DNA from 4 places in the Streptomyces sp. NPDC020965 genome. Region 1 is predicted to be linked to each of the others. Evidence: riboswitches for the same ligand, from Rfam matches in the RefSeq annotation. Region 1 holds a riboswitch; each other region holds the start of a gene.
The links. Region 1 has a riboswitch for cobalamin ahead of ACH4S7_RS35775 (hypothetical protein). Riboswitches for the same ligand answer to the same signal wherever they lie in the genome.

Region 1 (5,652 bases):
CGGTCCGCAGCGCGAAGCCCCGAACCCCGGGTTCTCCGCCACCCGTTCGCCTGCCCCGCTCCAGGGGCCGCGCGACCGGGGGGGCGATACGCGCACGGGCGGTACGGGGTCTCGGGCGGGCGGCCGGGACCCATGCCAGGAAGGCAACGTCATGCGTCAGACCCTCGCCCGCCGCACGGTGATCACCACTGCGGCTCTCTGCCTCGCCCTCACCAGCGCGCCGGCCGTGGCCCACTCCACCACCACACCGGTGAACACGAACACGCCGGTCAAGGTGAACCTGACCGTCCAGGGCCCGAACGGCCTGCTCTTCAAGGGTCGGATCAAGACCAAGGGCCATGATGTGACGACCGCCACCGGCGGCACCCATAAGTGCGACGGCACCAACGGTGGCGCGAATCCGACCGCGGTGCCCACCCCGACCGCCGCGCTCGACGATGCCGCCCGGACGAGAAACTTCACCTGGGACGGCGCCTGGTACGCGTCGTTCGACGACTTCTCCGTCGACACCATCAAGCAGGTCTCCGGAGGCGGCGTGGCCTACTGGAACATATCCGTCAACGGCACCCCGACACCGGTCGGCGGCTGCCAGTTCCGGCTGAACGCCGGCGACCAGGTCGCGTTCACCTGGACCGCGTTCTAGACCTCGCCCCCTGGGAACGGCCCGGCGCGGGTCCCGGCTCCCCGGCAAGGGACGCCGGGACCCGCGCCGGGGTGGTTCAGCTACCCCAGCGCAGCGCGACGGTGTCGCCGAGGTTGATCACCTTGCCGCGGGTGGCCGCGGTGAAGGCGGCGCCGTCCACGCTGGCCTTCCAGGTCGAAGAGCCGCTGTTGGCCTTGCCGTTCACGGCCGTGATGGTGCCGGTGCCGTACGACGGGGTGACGGCCGTGACACAGCCGGCCGGGGTGGCCGCGGTCGTGGCGGCGGCGAGCACCTCGCCCAGGGTGGTCGTGGTGCCGGTCGGGGTGAAGGCCACCGAGCAGACCTTCAGGTTCCCCGCGCCGTCGTCGACCGTCAGCGCCAGCCGGGTGGCCGTACCCGCGGTGAAGGCGGCCTGGGCGACCCACTGGGGCGCGCCCACCGTGGTCGGCACCGGAGGAGTCGCGGTGAACCCGGCCCCGGCGACGGCGCGCAGACCGTCGGCGGAGGCGTACGTGGACGGCGTGGTCTGGCTGGGCAGGTACTTGAAGCCGCCACCGGGGTTGAACTGCTGGGCGATGAGGAAGTCCACCGGGGTCTTGCCCAGCGGGGTGAGGAAGTCACCGGTCTGCGGGTTGATGCCACAGGCGTTGAGACCGGAGACGGCCCAGCCGTTGGAGTTGGTGTTCACCCCGTACATGGCGTTGAACGCACCGGAGTTGCTGATGATCTTGCTCTTGAGGAACGCCTTGGCCTGGGTGATGTCCGGGTCGGTGTTCGGCACGCCCGAGGCGCAGAGGGCGGCCATGGAGGCACCGGTCATATCGATGTCGCCCGGCTTGGCCAGCTCGGTCGGGCTGCCCTCGGCCTTGCTGTAGTTCCAGCCGCCGTCGTTGTGCTGGTTGGCCCGGATCCGGTTGACCATCGAGGTCAGCAGCGACTGCGGCACCCGCTGCGCGCCCGCCTGCGTCTTGGCCCCGGCGAGGGCGAGCGCGGCGAAGACCGTGCCGTTGTAGTTGGCGGAGGGACCGAAGTAACCGGTCTCCGCGGTCTGCCAGTAGCCGTAGATGTCGGCGATGAGGTTGCGGGAGGCAGAGACGCGCGCCGGGTCGATGCCCGCCGCGTACGCATTGAGGGTGGCGCGCTGGTAGTCGGTGACCACCGGGGTCGCGGAGGGCCAGCCGGAGGTGGCGAGCAGGTCTCGGTAGACCTTGCGGGCGTTCTTGGTGGCGTCGCCGCCGGGCGTGACGTCCACGGCCGCCGTGCCGGCCGCGGCCAGCGCGCTCAGCGCCCACTCGTTGGACAGGCCGGAGCCCGCGTACGAACCATCGGCGGCCTGGAGGGACTTGAGGTAGGCGACGCCGTTGGTCTTCGAGGTGGCGATCTGCGCCGGGGAGGTGGTCGCGGCGGCGGGCAGCACCGTCAGGGCGAAGGCACCGAGAACGGCGGGCACCGTCAGAGCGATGCGGCGGGAGGTACGAGAACGGGACATGGCCTGCTCCTGTGATGAGGGACGCCGGCCGGACACACCTACTCCGCGACCGAGGCGCGGGGGTCGGGCGGCCGCCGTCCAAACGCGTGGGTACGGCTTCCTGTTGGAAAGCTGCCGGATGGGCATTCGGGCTCGGGACGGCCCCCTGCCGTCCCACACCGCTGCGCGTCAGCCCCGGATTCGCACCAGGTTCCCCCATGTGGCAGCCCTGGACGCTACCTGAGGGATCATGCCTCCGCCAGCCTCGGCCGACACCGACGGGGCGGCGACCGGGCGATGAGATTCAGGCCACCTTGACGCTGTCTTCGGCCGCGTGTTCCAATCCGCCTGATAAGCACTCAACCCCAGGGGAAGCCGGTCTGAATCCGGCGCTGACCCGCAACCGTAGGTCCGCAACACGCGGACGAGCCGGACTGCCTGGGGCCAGTCGCAGAGCGAGAAGCGCCGTCGCGGACTACGGCGTGGTACCGGATCGGCTTCCCCGCGAACAGGGGGAACATCGCCGACTCCACGGCCACGCGCGTACCGCCCGGCTGATTCGAGGGGCCGTGGTGGGGACCGCACAGCAAGCAGGCCGGCGCGGACGGACGGGGTTCGTGGCCTTGGTGTTGGCGGTGTTCCTCACCGTCGGCGCGGGAGTCGCCCTCGTCACCGGAACACCCGTCGCGGCGGACCCGGTCGAGAAGTGCACCGCCACCAAGGGCGCGCTCGTGGTCGTCGACTTCGGCCCCTTCGGCGGCACGATCGAGAAGGGCTGCGACACCACTCCCGGCACGGGCTTCGAACTGCTCGAAGAGGGCGGATTCGACACCACCGGCACCGAGCACGACGGCCCCGGCTTCATCTGCCGGATCGGCCACGGCGCCTTCAACTCCGGTACCCCGTACCCCACGCCGGAGAAGGAGGACTGCGTGCTGACCCCGCAGGCCACCGCCTACTGGTCGTACTGGATCGCCTCCCCGGGCGATGAGAAGTGGACCTACAGCCCGTTGGGCGCCATGGAACGGCAGCCCAAGGCCGGTGACGTCGACGCCTGGGTGTTCGGGGGGACCAGCGTCACGGGCAGCACCGGCCGGCCGACCTTCACGCCCGCCGATGTACGACCCGGCGGCGACGGTTCGCCCGATCCCGGCGACCCGCCGACGCCCCCGCCCGGCGAGGTCGCCGTCCCGGTCGCCGCCCGGTGGGTGACGAGCCGGCTGACCGACGGCGAGCGCGTCGTGGACGAGGGCGCCGAGACGCCCAACCACCTGCTGACCACCGAGGCCGCCTACGCCCTGGCCGCCGCCGACGGCAAGAGCAAGACGCTCGACAAGGTCACGGACTTCGCCGCCGCGTCGGCCACCGCGTACGCCTATCCGACGGGCAAGGACGCGGCGCCCGACCCGAACGCCGCCGCCCGTCTTGCGCTGCTCGCCACGATCACCGAGCGGGACCCGCGCGCCTTCGGCGGCCACGACCTCCTCGGCGACCTCAGGAAGAACGTCTGCACGACCGCCCCCGGCCCCGGCTGCACGGCCAAGGGCGACTTCCTGAACGCCGGTTACGGCGACGCCCAGGCGCTGGCGGTGCTGGCCCTGCTGCGTGGCGGGGTCACTCCCCCGGCCGACTCGGTGACCCGGCTGACCGGACTCCAGTGCCAGGACGGCGGGTTCACGAGCATCCTGATCGGGCCCGACGAGCACTGCGAGGCGGACCCGGCGACCACCGGCCTCATCACCCTCGTCCTCAAGAAGGCCGGCGGCCACGACGCCGCCGTCGCCAGGGCGCGCACCTATCTGAAGAAGGTCCAGCTCCGCGACGGCTCCTTCCTCGGCTCCGCGCACGCCACCGTCAGCAGTGTGATGGCCACCGCGTTCGGCTCCCAGGCACTGCGCGCGCTGGGCGACCGGGCCCACGCCGACGCGGCCGTCTTCTGGCTCTCCCACCAGCAGCTCGAAGGCGGCGGCTTCGGCTTCGAGGAGGGGGCCACGGACCCGGCCCTCTACGCGACCTCGCCCGCCGTGCTCGCCGCCCAGGACACCAGTCTGGTCACGCTGACCACGAAGAAGCCCAACCCCAAGCCCACGCATCCCCCCACCAAGCCCACCGACCCGCCGACCGGCCCGCCCGGCGACGGCCCCGACCTGCGCAAGGGCGTCACCTTCCTGACCCGCCAGGACCGGCTGGTGCAGGGTCACTACTACGGAGCCGGGGGCGGCACGGGCCGGGCCGACTACGGCCTCACCATCGACGGCGCCTACGCCCTCGCGGCGACGGGTCTCGACAACAACGCCCTGCGCGGCATCGTCGACTTCCTCGACGGCGGGGGCCAGGACGCCAGCGGTCGCACCCTGCACCACTGGACCGGCGTGGGCACCAAGCACGCGGGAGGCGGCTCCATGGGCAAGGCCGCACTCCTCGCCCAGGCGGTCGGCCGCGATCCGCGCGCCTTCGGCGGCCAGGATCTGATCGCCGGGATCGGCAAGGCGGTCTGCCGGGCGCCCAGCAAGGCGCCGGACCGCAGTTGCGCGGCCACCGGCGCCTACACCTACGCACCGTCCGTCTTCGCCCACTCCCTCGCGGTCATCGCCCAGGTACGGGCCGGGGAGAAGACGGCGGCGACGGGCCCCGTCAACTACCTCAAGAGCCTGCAACACACCAAGAGCGACCAGCAGAAGAAGGAAGCCGGTGCCTGGCCGAGCCTGGTGCCGCCCACCGGCGACTCCGATGTGGACTCCACCGCGATGGCGGCGATGACCCTGGACTTCGCGGCGGGCGCGGAGTCAGCGGGCGCCGTGGACAAGGCGCTCGCCTGGATCGCCTCGAAGCAGTTGCCCGACGGCGGCTTCCCGGGCGCGTCGGGCAATTCGGTGAACTCCGCCGCCCTCGCCGTCCAGAGCCTCTCGCTGGACTCGGTGAAGTACCGCGCGCAGATCGTCAAGGCCCGTAAGTTCCTCGCTTCCCAGCAGAACGCGGACGGCGGCTTCAATGTCACCAAGGGGGGCCAGCCCGGTTCCGACGTACGCGCCTCCACCCAGGCCATCGGCGGCTCCACCGGTATCTCGTTCGCCCTCCTCACCCGTGATCTGAAGGGCACCACCCCGCAGCCGCCCGGTCCGGGCCCGGTCACACCCCCGCCCGTCATCGTCACACCCGGCGACCCCTCCGGAGGAATAGTCGGGAACCCCGGAACCGCCGGTACCGCGGGCACGGGTGGCACGGCCGGCTCAGCCGATGGCGGCCGGCTGGCGTCGACCGGCGTCCAGGTGGGCGCGCTCGCCGCTGCCGCCGCAGTGCTGGGGCTGGCGGGCTGGGGCACCGTCGTCGTGGCCCGCAACCGCCGTGCGGGGATCGGCGGTACCCGATGAACCGCCGCCACCCGCGCGCTGTCGCGCACCCACCCCGTACCGTCGTCCGGTTCGTCACCGCCCTCGGACTCACGGCGGCGGCGCTCGGCGCGACCACCGGGCCGGCCGCCGCCGCACCGCAGCCGATCGGCCGGTGCACCACCTCCTCCGGAGTGGTCCTGGCGGTGGAC
Region 2 (5,652 bases), on a different contig from region 1:
CCGACGGGGCGGGCGCTGATCGACAGGGTGAACGACGGTGACGCCACCGGCGTTCTGGGCGAGACTGGCGGAGACCGCCGGGGGGCGCGGGTCGTCCCGCTCCCTCGCGAGCGGCCGGTGGTGCCGTGGCCCCCGGGGCTTCGGCCCCGTACCGGAGAGAGGGATGCATGAGACGCAGCACAGGAAGGGCGCTCGCCGTCTTCGGCGCGGTCGCCGTACTGGGTGTCACCTTTCCGCCCGGCGCGCACGCCGCCACCGGGGAGTTCGTCTACCACACCCAGCCGGGAAACGTCCCGCACACGCTGACCGACCCGAGGGACGGTGACTGTTATCCGGTGGGCCGCCGGGTCCAGGGTCGGACGGTCAACAACACGGACCGCAGGGCGGTCATGTACGTGGAGAAGAACTGCCGGAACGCCACCGCGGAAGAACTCGATCCGGGCCAGTGGACCGAGAACAGCACCTTCATGTCGGTGCGGTTCACCGTCTGACCGGGCGCGTGGCCCCCGGCCTCGGGAGAGTCCACCGCCGCCGGGGGGCCGGGGCGGGCCCGATCGCCCGCCCCGGCCCGTACGGTCAGGCTCCGTCGGCTGTCAGCCCCGAGCGGACCTCCCGGGCGGCGGTGACCAGGCTCTCCAGGGAGGCCCTGGTCTCGGGCCAACCACGGGTCTTCAGGCCGCAGTCGGGGTTGACCCAGAGGCGTTCGGCCGGGATGGCCTCAAGTCCCTTGCGCAGCAGGGTGACCGCCTCATCGGCGCTCGGAACGCGCGGCGAGTGGATGTCATAGACACCCGGTCCGGCCTCACGCGGGTAGCCGTGGGCGGCGAGTTCGGTGGCGACCTGCATATGGGAGCGGGCGGCCTCCAGGCTGATGACGTCGGCGTCGAGGTCGTCGATGCCCTGGACGATGTCACCGAACTCGGCGTAGCACATATGGGTGTGGATCTGAGTGGCCGGCCGTACGCCACTGGTGGTGAGGCGGAAGGACTCGGTGGCCCACTGCAGATAGTCGGCATGGTCGGCCGACCGGAGCGGGAGGGTCTCGCGGAGTGCGGGTTCATCGACCTGGATCACGGAGGTGCCGGCCGCCTCCAGGTCCCGCACCTCGTCGCGCAGCGCGAGGGCGACCTGTCGGGCGGTATCGCCGAGCGGCTGGTCGTCGCGGACGAAGGACCAGGCGAGCATGGTGACCGGCCCGGTGAGCATCCCCTTGACGGGCCGTTCGGTGAGCGACTGGGCGAAGGACGTCCAGCGGACCGTCATCGGCTCGGGCCGGGAGATGTCCCCGGCCAGGACCGGCGGCCGGACGTAGCGGGTGCCGTAGGACTGGACCCAGCCGTGCCGGGTGGCGAGGTAGCCGGTGAGCTGTTCGGCGAAGTACTGCACCATGTCGTTGCGCTCGGGCTCGCCGTGCACCAGGACGTCGATGCCCGCCTTCTCCTGGAAGGAGATGACCTCGCCGATCTCCTCGCCGATGCGCTCCTCGTACTCCGCGGTGGTGATCCGTCCGGCGCGCAGGTCGGCGCGGGCGGTCCGCAGTTCCGATGTCTGCGGGAACGATCCGATGGTGGTGGTCGGCAGGAGGGGCAGGCCGAGGTGGGCGCGCTGGGCGATGGTCCGCTCGGCGTACGGCTGGGAACGGCGGCCGTCGGCATCGGTGACGGCGGCGGTACGGGCCCGGACGGCCGGGTCGTGGGTGAGCGCGGACCCGGCGCGGGAGGCCAGATCGGCCCGGTTGGAGGCGAGTTCGGCGGTGATCGCGCCGGTGCCTCGTGCCAGCCCCTTGGCGAGGGTGACGATCTCGGCCGTCTTCTGCCGGGCGAAGGCGAGCCAGCGGCCGATCTGCGGGTCGATATCGCGTTCGGCGGCGGCGTCCAGCGGGACGTGCAGCAGGGAGCAGGAGGCGGCCACATCGACCCGGTCGGCGAGGCCGAGCAGGGTGCCGAGGGTGGCGAGGGACTTCTCGTAGTCGTTGATCCAGATGTTGCGACCGTTGACCACGCCCGCGATCAGACGCTTGCCGCGCAGCCCCCCGGCTGCCGCGAGGTCGTCGAGATTGCCGGTGGCCCGCTCGGTGAAGTCCAGGGCGAGGCCGTCGATGGGGCTCCTGGCGAGGACCAGCAGGGCGTCGCCGAGGCGGTCGAAGTAGGAGGCGACCAGGAGCTTGGGCCGGTCGATGAGCTCGCCGAGGTCACGGTAGGCGCGGGCGGCGGCATTCAGATCGGCCGGGGAGCGGTCCTGGACCAGGGCGGGCTCATCGAGCTGCACCCACTCGGCGCCCGCGGCCCGGAGATCGGCGACGACCTCCGCGTACACCGGCAGTAGCCGGTCCAGCAGGGTCAGTGGCTCGAAGTCGGCGGGCACCCCGGGGGCGGGCTTGGCCAGCAGGAGATAGGTGACGGGTCCGACGAGGACCGGCCGGGCGGTGAGACCGAGCGCGAGGGCTTCCTTCAATTCGGCCACCTGCTTGGCCGAGTCGGCCGTGAAGACGGTGTCGGGGCCGAGTTCGGGGACCAGGTAGTGGTAGTTGGTGTCGAACCACTTGGTCATCTCCAGCGGCGCGACGTCCTGAGTGCCGCGTGCCATGGCGAAGTAGCCGTCGAGCGCGTCCGCCGCGTGGGCGTCGCGGTGTCGTTCGGGAATGGCGCCGACCATGACACTGGTGTCCAGCATGTGGTCGTAGTACGAGAAGTCACCGGTCGGCACCTCATGGACCCCGGCGTCGGCCAACTGCAGCCAGTTCGTCCGGCGCAGGCCCGCCGCGGTCTCCCGGAGGGCGTCGGCGGTGACGCGGTCCTGCCAGTAGCCCTCGATGGCCTTCTTCAGTTCCCGGTTCTGGCCCTGGCGGGGGTAGCCGTACACGGTGGCGCGTGCTGCCGCGGCTGCGGACTTCGGTGTCACGGAACTCTCCTTCGCGAGATGTCTCATGAGATCCCGGGGACGGGACGAGAACGCGAAGGGGTGACAGACCGGACGGACCGATGCCGCGCGCCGGGCGCGGCCGTCCGCCTGATGTGCACTCCCCCGGACATGGTCCGGAGGCACCCCAACCTGCCCACGAGGTCACCGGGATCGCCGCGCACGATCGGTCGTACGCGGACAGCGGGCAGGTCTTCGGACTCGCGGGCACGCCTACCGAGGCAGACACCTACTGGCCGTCGCTTCCCAGACCCCGCCAGGGGGTCCAGTGCGTATGACGGCGGTCGTTCCCGCTCACCGCTGCGGGGCAGTCCCGGATTTCCACCGGGTTCCCTCTTACGACGCGTCTGCCTGGCGGGCAGGGCGAACCAGCTGTGCCCCGCAGCCTAGAGGCACCGAGGGGTCCCAGTCAGCACCGTTCACATTCCGGACCGTGATGTGCGCCACGGAGGAATCAGGGTTGGCGGGCGCCCGGTGGCGGTGGAGCGGCTCAAGCGTGGGCGGGAAGCGGCCGGGGAGCCTCCCGCCGGCCGGGCCGTACGCGAGGCTCCCCGGCCTGCCGGCACCGCACCCACGACCGGAATCGGTTGACTGCCGCCTGGGGGCCACCTAGGTTTGCTGCACTTTGGATCGCCCAGCGAACCAATGTTCATTTTTCGGTTGTGGGAGGTTCATCAGTGACTCGGCAGGCAGTGGTCGGCATCGACGCCGGCACCACCGCGGTCAAAGCCGTTGTCCTGGCCCGGGACGGAGAGCAACTCGGCCGGTCACGGGTACCGCTGAAGGTCACGCACCACGGTGACCGGGTGGAACAGGACATGGACGAGATCTGGTCCGCGGTCCGCGACACGGTGCGGGCCGCCGTGCGGGACGCCGGTGACGGTGTCGAGATCGTCGCGGTGGGCGTGACCGGGCAGGGCGACGGCGCCTGGCTGGTGGACGGTGACGGGCGCCCGTGCGGCCCCGCGGCGATCTGGATGGACGGCACCGCCGCCGCCCGGGTGGCCCGGTGGGAACAGGACGGCCGCGGTGCTCTGGTAAGCGACATCACCGGCTCAGCCTTGTTCCCCGGCGCGCTGCCGGTGCTGCTGGAGCAGTTGGAGGACGATCACCCCGAGCGGTTGGCACGGGCCGTACACCAGTTGAACTGCAAGGACTGGATACGCTTCCGGCTGACCGGGGAGATCGCCACCGATGCCTCCGATGCCTCCCGCACCTACCTCGACGTCGCCACCGGCGCCTACTCCGACGCCCTGATCGAGGGAGTGGGACACCAGCGGTTCCGGCATCTGCTCGCCCCCGTACGACCACCGCACGCACCGGCCGGCACGGTCGGCGCCGAGGCCGCGCGCGCCACCGGCCTGCCCGAGGGGATCCCCGTGGCCACCGGACTGGTCGACGCCGCCGCGGGCGGGGTCGGCCTCGGCGCGGTCCGGCCGGGCGACGCCTACCTCATCGTCGGCACCACGGCCTTCGCGGCCAATGTGCGCCGGGCCGGCCCGGCGCACATGTCCGGCCCCGGGGCCGAGGGACGCATCACGCTGGCGACCGGTCTGGGCAGCGTCCTCGAATGCCTGGCCCCCATGGCGGGCGCGCCCAACCTCGACTGGGTCCGCACGGTGACCGGGCAGGCGGACAGCGACTGGCCGGACCTGGAGCGCCCGGCGCGGGCCGCCGGTCCGGGCGCCGGCGGTGTCCTCTACCTCCCCTACGGTTCGCCCCAGGGGGAACGTGCCCCGTTCGTCGACCCGGCCGCCTCCGCCGCCTGGGTGGGAATGAGCGTCCTGACGACCCCCGGGCAACTGGTGCGCGCCGTCTACGAGGGGATCGCCCTCACCCTGCGCGAGTGTCTGGACGAACCGGTCGACGGGCGGGCGCTGCGGATCACCGGCGGATCGGCGTCGTCGGACCTGCTCTGCCAGGTGGTGGCCGATGTCACCGGCCGGCCGGTGGAGCGCTCCACCGCACCTGAGCTGGGAGCCCGCGGGGTGGCCGCGCTGGCCATGGTCGCCGGTGGGGTGACCGAGGACCTCGACACCGCGCTCGCCCTGCTGGCTCCACCGGCCGCCACCCACACCTTCCGGCCCGACCCCGTCGTACGGGATCTGCACGACCGGCAGGCGCGTACCTTCGCCGCCGCCCGGGACGCGCTCCGTCCCGTCTGGCCCTCCCTGCGTGACCTGCGGACGCTGACCGAGGCGTCACCGCCCTCTTCTCCCCCTACCGACCCTAGCGAGTCGGCGCCCGGCGCCGATGGAATGGAATCCCTGTGACCAGTGCGTCACCGCGCCCGCGGCTGCTCATCACCGCGCCCTTCGACCCGGCCGCGGCCGAACGGCTGGCCGGTCTGTTCGACGTCGAGACCGTGGAGCCGTCGATGGCGGGCGCTTCCCTCGCCCGGCCCGAGCTCGCCGACCGGCTCGCCGTGGCCGACGCGGTCGTCTGCGAGGTCGACAAGGTCGACCAGGCGGCCCTGGACGCGGCGCCGGCGCTGAAGTTCGTCGTCACCTGCCGGGCCAGCCCGGTCAACGTCGACCTGCCCGCCTGCACCAGCCGGGGCATACCGGTGGCGACCACCCCGGCGCGCAACGCCGAGATCACCGCCGATCTCGCCTTCACCCTCATCCTGTCCACCGTGCGCCACACCGGGGCGGCGGAGCGCTGGATGCGGGCCGGAAACTGGCACGCCGACGACATCTTCGAGCCCTACACCCGCTTCCGTGGGATCGGCCT
Region 3 (5,652 bases), on a different contig from region 1:
TGTCGTCGGAAGCCGTCGCTCTCCAACGAGCCGTGCCAGTGGGTGCCCCACACCTCACCGACCCGGCAGCCGCCCAGGAACTCCTCGCCGCCGAGCACATCGGCGACGCCGTGGTGGATCTCGTATCCCGTAACCGGCTCGCCGAGCGCTGTGCCCGCGGGCCGTGCAAGGGTCTTCTCGGCCCGGAACCGCACCCGCACGGGCAGCAGTCCCAGACCGGTCACGGAACCCGCCCGTGACTCGACCTCATCCGTGATGTGCTCACCGAGCACCTGGAACCCGCCGCAGATCCCCAGCACCGGACGGCCGTCGGCCGCCCTGCGCGCCAGCTCCCGCGCGAGTCCGCGCTCCCTCAGCCACTCCAACGCCCGTACCGTGCCCCGGGTTCCCGGCACGATCACGAGATCCGCATCGGCCAACTCCTCCGGCCGGTCCACGAATCGGACCACCACACCCGGCTCGGCGGCCAGTGCGTCCACGTCCGTGAAATTGGACATCAGCGGCACCGCGCACACCGCGACGCGCAGGATGTCCGCGCCGACGGGCGGTGCCACCACCGACTCGCGCACGGCTCCGCGCAACGAGACCCGCAGCCCGTCCTCCTCGTCGATGCCGAGGCCCCGCGCATACGGCAGCACCCCGTACACCTGCCGTCCGGTGAGTCCCCGGAGCATCTCAAGCCCCGGCTCCAGGAGTGCCACGTCCCCGCGGAACTTATTGACGAGATACCCCGCGACCAGCTTCTGGTCCTCGGCGCCGAGCAGTGCCGTCGTACCGAAGAAGGAGGCGAAGACGCCGCCGCGGTCGATGTCCCCGACGACGAGCACCGGGAGCCGTGCGGCCCGGGCGACCCCCATGTTCACGATGTCCGTACGGCGCAGATTGATCTCGGCCGGACTGCCCGCCCCCTCGCAGATCACGGCGTCATACGTGCCCCGCAGCTCCTCCAGGCACGCCACGACGGTCCCGAGCAGCGCCTCCTGCCGGCCGCCGCGCAGCGCGTTCCCCGGTGCGTCCGGCCCGCCGAAGAAGCCACGCGCGCTCAGCTCCCCGACCGGCTTGCCCAGCAGCACCACCTGACTGCTGCGGTCGCTCCCCGGTTTGAGCAGCACCGGATTCATCAGCGCCGTCGGCTCCACCCGCGCGGCCTGCGCCTGCATCGCCTGCGCGCGGCCGATCTCCGCGCCCTCCCGGGTCACGAAGGAGTTGAGCGACATGTTCTGGCCCTTGAAGGGGGCGACCTTCACGCCCTGCCGCACCAGCCAGCGGCAGATCCCGGCGGTGACGACGCTCTTGCCGGCGTCGGAGGTCGTCCCCGCCACCAGCAGCCCGCCACCGCGCTTCCCACGACCACTCATGCCGTCCCCTCCCGTCCGCGGACCCGCCGCGCTCCCCGGGTGGCCAACAGCCGCCCGGCCACACTCACGCCCAGCGCCAGCAGACCCACGCGCCGTGACAGCCGCACGGCGCGTTCGATGTCCGCGACCTCCACCGGCCGTCCCGCGCCATGGAGCACCGGCCGGTGCTCGACCCGGCCGCCGTACGCCAGGGTGCCGCCGAGCCGGACGCCGAGCGCTCCGGCGAACGACGCCTCCACGGGGCCCGCGTTGGGGCTCGGATGCCGGTGGGCGTCGGCCCGCCACGCCCGTACGGCGCCGCGCGGGTCGTCGCCCGCGAGCACCGCGAGAGCGGCCGTGAGCCGGGCGCCCGGCCAGCCGGCGAGGTCGTCGAGGCGGGCCGAGGCCCAGCCGAACCGGCGGTACCGGGGCGAACGGTGTCCGACCATCGCGTCCAGGGTGTTGACCGCGCGGAAGCCCACCAGACCCGGCACACCGGCGACCGCGCCCCAGACCAGCGCGCCCACCACGGCGTCGGAGGTGTTCTCGGCGACGGACTCCACGACGGCGCGGGCGATCTGCCGCTCGTCCAACGACTGCGGATCACGCCCGCAGAGATGGGGGAGTCGCGCACGGGCCCGGGTCACGTCCCCGGCTTCGAGGGCGGCGCCGATGGCGCGCGCCTCCCGTCCCAGCGACGTACCGCCGACGACGGTCCAGGTGGCGGCGGCGGTCAGGGCGACGGAAGCGGCGGGGGCGACCCGGACCCCGCGCGCGAGCAGCGCGGCGGCCAGTGCGGCGCCTCCGGCGCAGACGGCGGTGTGCAGGGCGCCCCACCCGCGGTGGTCACGCCACAGGACACGCTCGACGGCGCCCGCGGCACGACCGAAGGCGGCGACCGGATGTCCGCGGCGGGGATCGCCGAGCAGCAGGTCCCCGACGAGGCCGAGGGGGGCGCCGTACGCGAAAACTCGGTCGGCACGCATGGTTCAGGCCGGAGTCTCGTTCCGGACGGGTCGGGAGCGCGGGGCGCGACACGGGGGAGCGGCTGAACCGGGGCCGGGCATGGCGATATGTCCTCACTCAGGGTATCCGCGCCCTGGTTCGACGTGATCGACGGTGAGAGTTCCTGGCTTCCGGGGATGGTCGTCCTCGGTGACAGTGGCGGGACCGCGCCGGATTCGCACCGGCTTCCTCTGCTGACGTCGTAATGGCCTCGGCAGTCCACCACGCTGCGCGAACACCCGTCAACCTGCCGTTGACCTGCGACGGGGCAGTGTGCCGAGCCCCACACGGAACCGGGCCCAGTGGGGGAGTACGGGACGGCGTACGGGGGTGGACCCGGCCCGGGGGCGGGTGAGCCGTCCCCGGGTACGGCGCGGGCGTCCCCCGGCCGGCGGCGCCGGGAACGGCACCGGGCCGGAACATCGACGGCGATGTTCCGGCCCGGTGGGTGGTGCGGTGGTGCGGCGGTGACCTCAGGTCACGATCAGGAAGATCCCGTACGAGACGGCAGCCAGGCAGAGCGCGAAGCAGACATACGCGCCGGTGCGTGCGACGGCGACGGAGCCGCCGCCCTGGCCGCTCGCCGACGGCTCCTTGCTCAGGCCGATGATGCCCAGGGTGAACAGGCCCACCAGGGCCACGGTGGCGACGAGACTGATACCGAATACGGAGCCGAGGGCTGCCCAGTCGATGTTCATGCTGATCTGTCCTTACACCGCGGCCGGGCGCGTCGCCTGGCCGGGTTCGGAGGAGGCGGGGGTCGGGATGGTCGACTTGAGACCGTCCGCCACGGGAGTGCCGGCCGGGGGCGGGGTGACGGCCGCGATGGCCTCGGTCACGACGCCGGGAGCGTCGCCCTCGTCGTCTCCGTTGACGTTGGTGTGGTCGATGACCTGGCGGCGCGAGTACACCCAGATCGCGGCGGACGAGGCGACCAGGAAGATCGTGACGACGGCCATGCCCCAGTCACCCTGCCGGGTCACCAGCTCCGAGGCCGCGGCGACCAGACCGGCGGCCGGCAGGGTCAGACCCCAGGCCACGAACATCCGGGTGGCGGTGGACCAACGGACCACACCGCCCTTGCGGCCGAGGCCCGCACCCATCACGGCACCCGAGCAGGAGTGCGTGGTGGAGAGCGAGAAGCCGAGGTTGGAGGAGGCGAGGATGACGCTGGCCGCGCTGGTCTGGGCGGCGAAGCCCTGCTGCGGCTGGAGGTCGGTGAGGCCCCGACCCATGGTGCGGATGATGCGCCAGCCGCCGAGGTAGGTGCCGAGCGCGATGGCGACACCCGCCGAGACGATGACCCACATCGGGGGGTTGGAGCCGGGGACGAGCACGCCGCCCGCGACCAGGGCCAGCGTGATGATGCCCATCGTCTTCTGGGCGTCATTGGTGCCGTGGGCCAGCGAGACCAGACCGGCCGAGGCTATCTGGCCGGCGCGGTAGCCCTTCGCGGTGGACTTGGCGTCGGCGTTCTTGCCGAGCCTGTACGTCAGCCGGGAGGCCAGGTAGGCGCCGATGCCGGCCACCAGCGGGGCCGCGATGGCGGGGATCAGCACCTTGGTGACGACGGTGCCGCCGTTGACGCCGCTGATGCCGACCGAGGCGATGGTCGCGCCGATCAGACCGCCCATGAGGGCGTGCGACGAACTGGACGGAAGACCGACCAGCCAGGTCAGAAGATTCCAGAGGATGGCGCCGACGAGCGCCGCGAAGATGACTTCTGGGGTTATGCCTGATTCGTTGACGATGCCGCTGGAGATCGTCTTGGCGACCTCCACCGAAAGGAACGCGCCGACGAGGTTGAGCACGGCGGACATCGCCACCGCGGTCTTGGGCTTCATGGCGCCGGTCGAGATGGTCGTCGCCATCGCGTTGGCGGTGTCGTGGAAACCGTTCGTGAAATCGAACACGAGAGCCGTCACGATCACGATCGTGAGCAGCAGCGTGATGTGTTCCATTTACCCAGGCAATCTTTGGACGTCAGTGGCCCGGCGAACGTAGATAACCTGGATGAACGGAAGGTGAACTGGGGTGTACTTCGGGGTGTCTCCAAGTGAGGTTACGGACTCCACTTGCTCTCGGCGGGGGTTGATCGCGGCCCCCGGGCCGGGCCGCGCCCGGTCGAAGTGGCCGCTAAGGGCTATTCATGGCTTGTGTGGTGATATGCATCACGCGCGGTCTGTCGGGGCGCGGTTCCGGCTGCCAGGATCGTCATATGAGCGATCAGCCGAGTCAGGACGCGATCGAACAGGGGTGGCGCGATCTCGTCGTCACCGCCCGCAGGACGGCGGCGGAGGGGCTGGTGGTGGGCACATCGGGCAATGTCTCGGCCCGGGTCGGTGACCTCCTCCTGGTCACCCCCAGCGGGGTCCCCTACGACCGGCTCACCGCCGGCGACATCGTCGGCGTCGACCTCGACGGACGACAGGTCATCGGCCGTCTCGCGCCCACCAGCGAACTCCCCCTCCACCTGGCGGTCTACCAGGGCACCGGCGCCCGTGCCGTCGTCCACACCCACGCCGTGCACGCCACCGCCGTCTCCACCCTCGTCACCGAGCTGCCGCCGATCCACTACATGACCGCGGCGCTGGGCGGGCCCGTCCGCGTGGCTCCGTACGCCCTCTACGGCACCGAGGCCCTGGCGGAGCACATGCGCCGGGCCCTGGACGGCCGCACCGCGTGTCTGCTGCGGAACCACGGCACCATCGCCTACGGGGACACCCTCGACCAGGCGTACGACCGGACCGCGCAGCTCGAATGGATGTGTCGCCTCTGGCTCACCGCGTCCTCCCTGCCCGGCCGGGTCCCGTCGCTGCTCACCGACGCCCAGCTCACCGAGGTCACCGAACAGCTCAAGGGGTACGGCCAGCAAGGCTGAGCCCCCGGCGCCTGTGCCCCTGGCGCCTGTGCCCCCGGCGCCCGGGGCGAGGTATCCGGGGGCGAGGCGCCGACGGCCGGTGCTGCCACCGGCCGTCGGTGTCCGGGCGCCCGGGGCCCCGCCAGGGCGGGATGCGCGGTCGGACAAGTGCCCGGATCGGCGGCGGCGGGCGTCTGCGGTGGCGTCCCGGCGACCGCTCACGGCCCACGCCGACCGCTCCCGGGCCGGCGATGACCGGCTTCCGGGGGCCGATGACCGGGGCCGGCGCCTGGCGCACCAGCGCGGGCAGTCGGCAATGGGCGGCGGGCCGTGGGTGGCGGCACGACGCCCCCCACGGCCCCCGCCCGCTGGCAGGGCCGCCCGGTGGTGCCGACACTGGAGGGGTGCGCCCGGCAACAGTGACGGCAGCGGCCGTCACCACCCTGATCG
Region 4 (5,652 bases), on a different contig from region 1:
ACCTGCGCTCGCGCAAGCGCGCCGACGCCCACCGGGTGGTCCAGGCCCTGGACTCGCTCACCCCTTCCGGGGAGGACGAGGCGGTGCTGAAGCTGACCGTCGAGGACTGCCGGTGCTGGCTCGGCGCCCTCAATGACCTGCGGCTGACCATCGGCACCCGGCTGGACGTGGCCGATGACGACGAGACCCTCTACCGGCTGCCGGACGACGACCCCCGCAAGCCCATGGTGATGGCCTACCTCTGGCTCGGGGTGCTCCAGGAGACCCTGGTCGAGACCCTGATGCCGTAGCGAGGGCATCGCCCCGGGTGCCCCGGGTGTCCCTGCCGCCCGTGGCGGCGGCACCGTCTCCGCGCCCGGGCCTGGACGCTTCGGAGCCCCTGGTGCCGTAGCGGTGGGACGGTCTGGGCGCCCGGGCTCGAGGCTCCGGGAGCCCCTGAGGCCGTGGCGGCGCCGCCTACGCGCGCCCGCCCCCGGGTGCTCCGGTAGACCCTGATGCCGTAGCGCCGGGGCGGTTTCCGGGTCGGGTCCCGCACGCTGGCGCATGCCCTCCGCACCCCCTGCCGGGGGCGCGCGACGGCATGTCCACGACCGGCCCGGGACCCGGACCTCACGGCGGCTTTCGCCCGTCTCCGTACGCTCAGCGGACGCTCAAATCCGGATAACGATCCCGTCACCACCCCCGCAGGGATTGTTGGGGTGGGTGCGTTTTGTCCGACTTTCCTTGTGGTGTGCACCACATTCTCCGTAGATGATCTCACTTAACGGCGTGATAGATCTGCACGACCGCCAGGGGCGCCACCCATGCCCCTGGAGGCGCTTGAACCGGCGGATCGCCGGTGGCACTCCATCCATATCCGGGGGGATCAGGACCTGATCCGCCTCCGCGCGCCGGGCGTCTGCGGAGAGCGGATCTGCATGGAGAAAGGGCGCACAACGATGACCACAGTGCGGGTCGACAAAGAAGACGGGCACGAAGGCGAGGGCGTCGCCGGACCATCGGGCGGTGGCGACAGCCAGGGCTACCACCGCGCACTAGGCGCCCGCCAGATCCAGATGATCGCGATCGGCGGAGCGATCGGCACCGGCCTCTTCCTGGGCGCCGGCAAGGCCATCTCCAAGGCCGGACCGAGTCTCATCCTGGCCTACGCCATCGCGGGCCTGGTGATCTTCTTCATCATGCGGGCGCTGGGCGAGCTGCTCATGTACCGCCCCGTCTCGGGATCCTTCTCCGAGTACGCGCGGGAGTTCATCGGCCCCTTCGCGGGCTTCGCCACCGGGTGGACGTACTGGCTCTTCTGGGTCGTCACCGGAATGACCGAGGTCACGGCGGCGGCGCAGTACATGACGTACTGGTTCGACATTCCCCAATGGGTCTCCGCGCTGATCTTCACGCTGATCCTCTACGGGGCGAACCTGATCTCCGTGAAGCTCTTCGGTGAGCTGGAGTTCTGGTTCTCCATGGTGAAGGTCACCGCCATCGTCGGCATGATCCTCATCTGTATCGGCATCCTCACTCTGGGCTTCTCCGACGCGGGCGACACCGCCTCCGTCTCGCTGCTCTGGAGCGACGGCGGCTTCTTCCCCAAGGGCATCGGCGGCACGCTGATGACGCTCCAGATCGTGATGTTCGCCTTCCTCGCCGTCGAGCTGGTCGGTGTCACGGCGGGCGAGTCCAAGGACCCCGAGAAGACCCTGCCGAAGGCCATCAACACCGTGCCGTGGCGGATCGCCGTCTTCTACATCGGCGCGCTGACCATGATCCTGTCGGTGGTCTCCTGGACCAACTTCCAGCCGGGCATCTCCCCGTTCGTCGCCGCCTTCGACAAGATGGGCCTCGCCGTCGGCGCGGGCATCGTCAACTTCGTCGTCCTCACGGCCGCGCTCTCCTCCTGCAACTCCGGTATGTACTCCACCGGCCGGATGCTGCGCGACCTGGCGCTCAACAGCCAGGGCCCGAAGGTCTTCACCCGGCTGACCAAGAACGGCACCCCGCTGATCGGCACGACCTTCTCGGCCTGCCTGATGATGTTCGGTGTCTGGATCAACTACCAGTGGCCCGGTGAGGCATTCAACAAGATCGTCTCCTTCGCCACCATCTCCGGTATGTGGGCGTGGGTGATGATTCTGATCAGCCAGATCCGCTACCGGGCCAAGGCCGACCGGGGCGAGCTGCCGCAGTCCACCTTCAAGGCTCCCGGCGCGCCCTGGACGAGCTGGTTCGCGCTGGCCTTCATCGGCATGGTGGTCGTGCTGATGGGGATCGACAAGGACGCCAGGGTCTCGCTCTACTGCGCGCCGGTCTGGGCGCTGCTGCTGGGTGTGTCGTATCTGATGCTGAAGCGGCGGAACCCGGACGGCACGGCCTTCGCCAAACGCTGACCGGCCGGCAGGTGCCCCCAGCCGGAGGGCCCGGTGTCCGGCATGCGGACCGCCCCGTACCACTCCTCGGTACGGGGCGGTCGCCTGTCTATCCTGATCGGCATGTTGACGCTCACCCAGGTTCTCTTCGACAAGATCGTGGCGCATGCCCGCGCCGACCACCCCGACGAGGCGTGCGGCGTCGTCGCCGGCCCTGAGGGCACCGGGCGCGCCGAGCGCTTCATCCCCATGCTGAACGCGGCCCGCTCGCCCACGTTCTACGAGTTCGACTCGGCCGACCTGCTGAAGCTCTACCGGGAGATGGACGACAACGACGAAGAGCCGGTGATCATCTACCACTCGCACACCGCGACCGAGGCGTACCCCTCCCGTACGGACATCACCTACGCGAACGAGCCCGGCGCCCACTACGTCCTGGTCTCCACCGCCGACAGCGACGATGTGGGGTCCTTCCAGTTCCGCTCGTACCGCATCGTGGACGGCGAGGTCACCGAGGAGGAAGTGAAGATCGTCGAGCGGTACGCGGAAGTGTGAGACGGGCGGTACGCGGAAGGGCACGGCGGGCGGTACGCGACAGTGTGCGGCGGGCGGCGGGTGCTGGGCATCAGGGGGTGCGGCGAGTGGCGCGGCGGGCAGTAGGCGGGGGCGTGAAGATCGTCGCGCGGTGGTCCGGGGCATACTGACCCCCGGACCAACTGAACAGGGCGGCAGGACCCAGGAAGCCGGTGTGAATCCGGCGCGGTCCCGCCACTGTGACCAAGCGTTCCCGCTTGGCAGCCAGGAACTGACCCGCCGCCCTTCTCCCACCATCTAGGGGACGTGGAAATCCCCGGAGGAGGCCGTACCCCGTCATGTCCAGGCGCCGTTCCGCACTCATAGCCGCCCTGCTGCTCCCGCTCCTCGCCGCCACCACCGCCTGCGGTGCGGGCGACGACGACAAGAGCGAGAAGGGCTCCGACGCCGCCCAGCCGGGCGCCTCGTTCCCGTACACCGTCGACAACTGCGGTGTGAAGACGACCTATCGGGCCGCCCCCGAGCGGGCCGTCACCATGAACCAGCACGTCACCGAGATCATGCTCGAACTCGGTCTGGCGAAATCCGTCGTCGGCACCGCCTATCTGGACGACGCGGTCCTCCCGCGCCACAAGAAGGCGTACGACGCGATCCCCGTCCTGGCCAAGGAGTACCCCTCCAAGGAGAAGCTCCTCGCCGCCAACCCCGACTTCGTCTACGGCGGCTACGGCAGCGCCTTCGAGGCCAAGGACGGCCGCACCCGCGAAGAGCTGAAGAAGTCCGGCATCGACACCCGTCTCAACCTGGAGTACTGCACCAAGAAGCGGACCACCGTCGACGACCTCTACCGCGAGGTCGAGGAGATCGGCCGCACCTTCGGCGTCGGGCCCCGCGCCCAGGAGTGGATCGCCGGCGCCCGCGCCACGCTCGCGAAGACCGGGGAGTCGCTGAAGGGCCGCGCCCCGGTCCCCGTCTTCGTCTACGACAGCGGCGACAAGACCGCCTTCACGGCGGGCGGCAAGGGCATCGGCAATGAGCTGATCACCCGTGCCGGCGGGCGCAATGTCTTCGCCGACCTCGACAAGTCCTTCGGCGACGCCACCTGGGAACAGGTCGTGGCGCGCAAGCCCGAGATCGTCGTCATCTACGACTACGGCGCCACCACCGTCGAGCAGAAGAAGAAGCGGCTGCTGAACGACCCGGTGCTGCGCGACGTCCCGGCGATCAAGAACAAGCGGTTCGCCGTGCTGCCGCTCTCCGACGCCGTGCTCGGGGTGCGCGCACCCGACGCCATCGCCAAGCTCGCGGGGCAGATCACCCGGTGAAGTCGCGCCTCCGCTACGGAGCCGTGGTCGTCGCGCTGCTGATCGCCCTCGCGGTCGCGGTCGTCGCGGGCCTCGGCCTCGGCTCCGTACGCATACCGCCCGGGCAGGTCATCGACGCCCTGCTGCCGGGCGCCGAACCCAGCCCCTTCCGCACGATCATCATCGACGTACGGCTGCCCCGCGTCCTCCTCGGCGCGCTCGTGGGCGCCGGGCTCGCCGTCGCCGGCACCGTCCTCCAGGCCCTCGTCCGCAACCGGCTCGCCGACCCGTTCCTGCTCGGCATCTCCTCCGGCGCGTCCACCGGGGCCGTCACCGTCCTCGTCCTGGGCATCGGCACCACCACCGCCGTGGCCACGCCAGCCGGGGCGTTCGTCGGGGCGCTCTGTGCGCTCTTCCTCGTCTACGGGCTGGCCAGGCGCGACGGCGCGATGACCGGCACCCGGTTGGTGCTGGCGGGCGTGACCGTCTCGTACATCTTCACCGCGCTCACCACCCTCGCCCTGGTGGCGTCCGCGCGGCCGGAGCACTTCCGGGAGGCCCTCTACTGGTCGCTCGGCGGTCTCGGCAGCGCTCGTTGGGACAGTGTGCTGCTGCCCGCGATCGTCCTCGGGTTCGCCCTGCCGCTGCTGCTCGCGCTCGCCAAACCGCTCGATCTGCTGCTGGTGGGGGAGGAGGGCGCCACCGTGCTCGGGCTGGACGTGGCCCGTTTCCGTGCCGCCGTCTTCGTGCTCGTCTCCCTGGTCACCGCCGTGCTGGTGGCGGTCAGCGGCGCGGTCGGCTTCATCGGTCTGATCGTGCCGCACGCCGCCCGGCTGCTGGTCGGGGCCACCCACCGGACGCTGCTGCCGGTCGCGGCGCTCGGCGGGGCGGTCGCCCTGGTCGTCGCCGATCTCGGTGCCCGTACCGTCGCGTCCCCGCAGGACATTCCCGTCGGAGTGCTGACCGCGCTGCTCGGCGGGCCGCTGTTCCTGTGGCTGATGCGCTCCCGTACCGCGAGAGGAGCCGTCCTGTGAAGATCGGCGAACCCCGTAAGCCGGGTGAGTCCGCTGAGCCTGGTGAGCCCGGTGGACCCCGTGAGCCCGGTGGGCCCCGTAAGCCAGGTGAGTCCGGTGAGTCCGGTGGACCCCGTGCGACTGACGAGTCCCCCGGGAGCGGTGGGGCACGTCCGGTGAGCGCCGCGCTGTCCCTGACCGGCATCGGGTACGAGACCGACGGCCACACCCTCCTCACCGATGTCGGCCTCGACGCCCGCCCCGGTGAAACCGTCGGCCTGGTCGGCCCCAACGGCAGCGGTAAGACCACCCTGCTCCGCTGCGTCTACGGCACCCTGCGCCCGACGGCCGGCCGCGCCCTCATCGACGGCGACGATCTGGTCGCCCTCGGCCCGAAGGCGCGCGCCCGGCGGGTGGCGACCGTCCCGCAGGACACCCGGG

Region 2: linked by a shared signal. The riboswitch ahead of metE (5-methyltetrahydropteroyltriglutamate--homocysteine S-methyltransferase) and the one ahead of ACH4S7_RS35775 (hypothetical protein) in region 1 are both predicted to bind cobalamin.
Region 3: linked by a shared signal. The riboswitch ahead of ACH4S7_RS00325 (cobalamin biosynthesis protein) and the one ahead of ACH4S7_RS35775 (hypothetical protein) in region 1 are both predicted to bind cobalamin.
Region 4: linked by a shared signal. The riboswitch ahead of ACH4S7_RS06295 (ABC transporter substrate-binding protein) and the one ahead of ACH4S7_RS35775 (hypothetical protein) in region 1 are both predicted to bind cobalamin.

What each region holds. Positions count from the first base shown of each region.
Region 1 is NZ_JBIRRE010000020.1:52,582-58,233, reverse strand. It holds gene ACH4S7_RS35780 (DUF4430 domain-containing protein) at 152-643, shown strand; gene ACH4S7_RS35775 (hypothetical protein) at 720-2,132, opposite strand; cobalamin riboswitch at 2,232-2,370, opposite strand; cobalamin riboswitch at 2,481-2,550, shown strand; gene ACH4S7_RS35770 (prenyltransferase/squalene oxidase repeat-containing protein) at 2,729-5,482, shown strand; gene ACH4S7_RS35765 (hypothetical protein) at 5,479-5,652, shown strand, end outside.
Region 2 is NZ_JBIRRE010000004.1:90,031-95,682, forward strand. It holds gene ACH4S7_RS14255 (hypothetical protein) at 168-491, shown strand; gene metE (5-methyltetrahydropteroyltriglutamate--homocysteine S-methyltransferase) at 577-2,901, opposite strand; cobalamin riboswitch at 3,088-3,307, opposite strand; gene ACH4S7_RS14265 (FGGY family carbohydrate kinase) at 3,597-5,192, shown strand; gene ACH4S7_RS14270 (NAD(P)-dependent oxidoreductase) at 5,189-5,652, shown strand, end outside.
Region 3 is NZ_JBIRRE010000001.1:61,015-66,666, reverse strand. It holds gene ACH4S7_RS00330 (cobyric acid synthase) at 1-1,358, opposite strand, end outside; gene ACH4S7_RS00325 (cobalamin biosynthesis protein) at 1,355-2,323, opposite strand; cobalamin riboswitch at 2,440-2,582, opposite strand; gene ACH4S7_RS00320 (hypothetical protein) at 2,816-3,040, opposite strand; gene ACH4S7_RS00315 (anion permease) at 3,053-4,303, opposite strand; gene ACH4S7_RS00310 (class II aldolase/adducin family protein) at 4,561-5,223, shown strand; gene ACH4S7_RS00305 (alpha/beta hydrolase) at 5,607-5,652, shown strand, end outside.
Region 4 is NZ_JBIRRE010000001.1:1,447,230-1,452,881, reverse strand. It holds gene ACH4S7_RS06310 (DUF2017 domain-containing protein) at 1-290, shown strand, start outside; gene ACH4S7_RS06305 (amino acid permease) at 939-2,381, shown strand; gene ACH4S7_RS06300 (Mov34/MPN/PAD-1 family protein) at 2,484-2,915, shown strand; cobalamin riboswitch at 3,030-3,189, shown strand; gene ACH4S7_RS06295 (ABC transporter substrate-binding protein) at 3,233-4,219, shown strand; gene ACH4S7_RS06290 (FecCD family ABC transporter permease) at 4,216-5,232, shown strand; gene ACH4S7_RS06285 (ABC transporter ATP-binding protein) at 5,400-5,652, shown strand, end outside.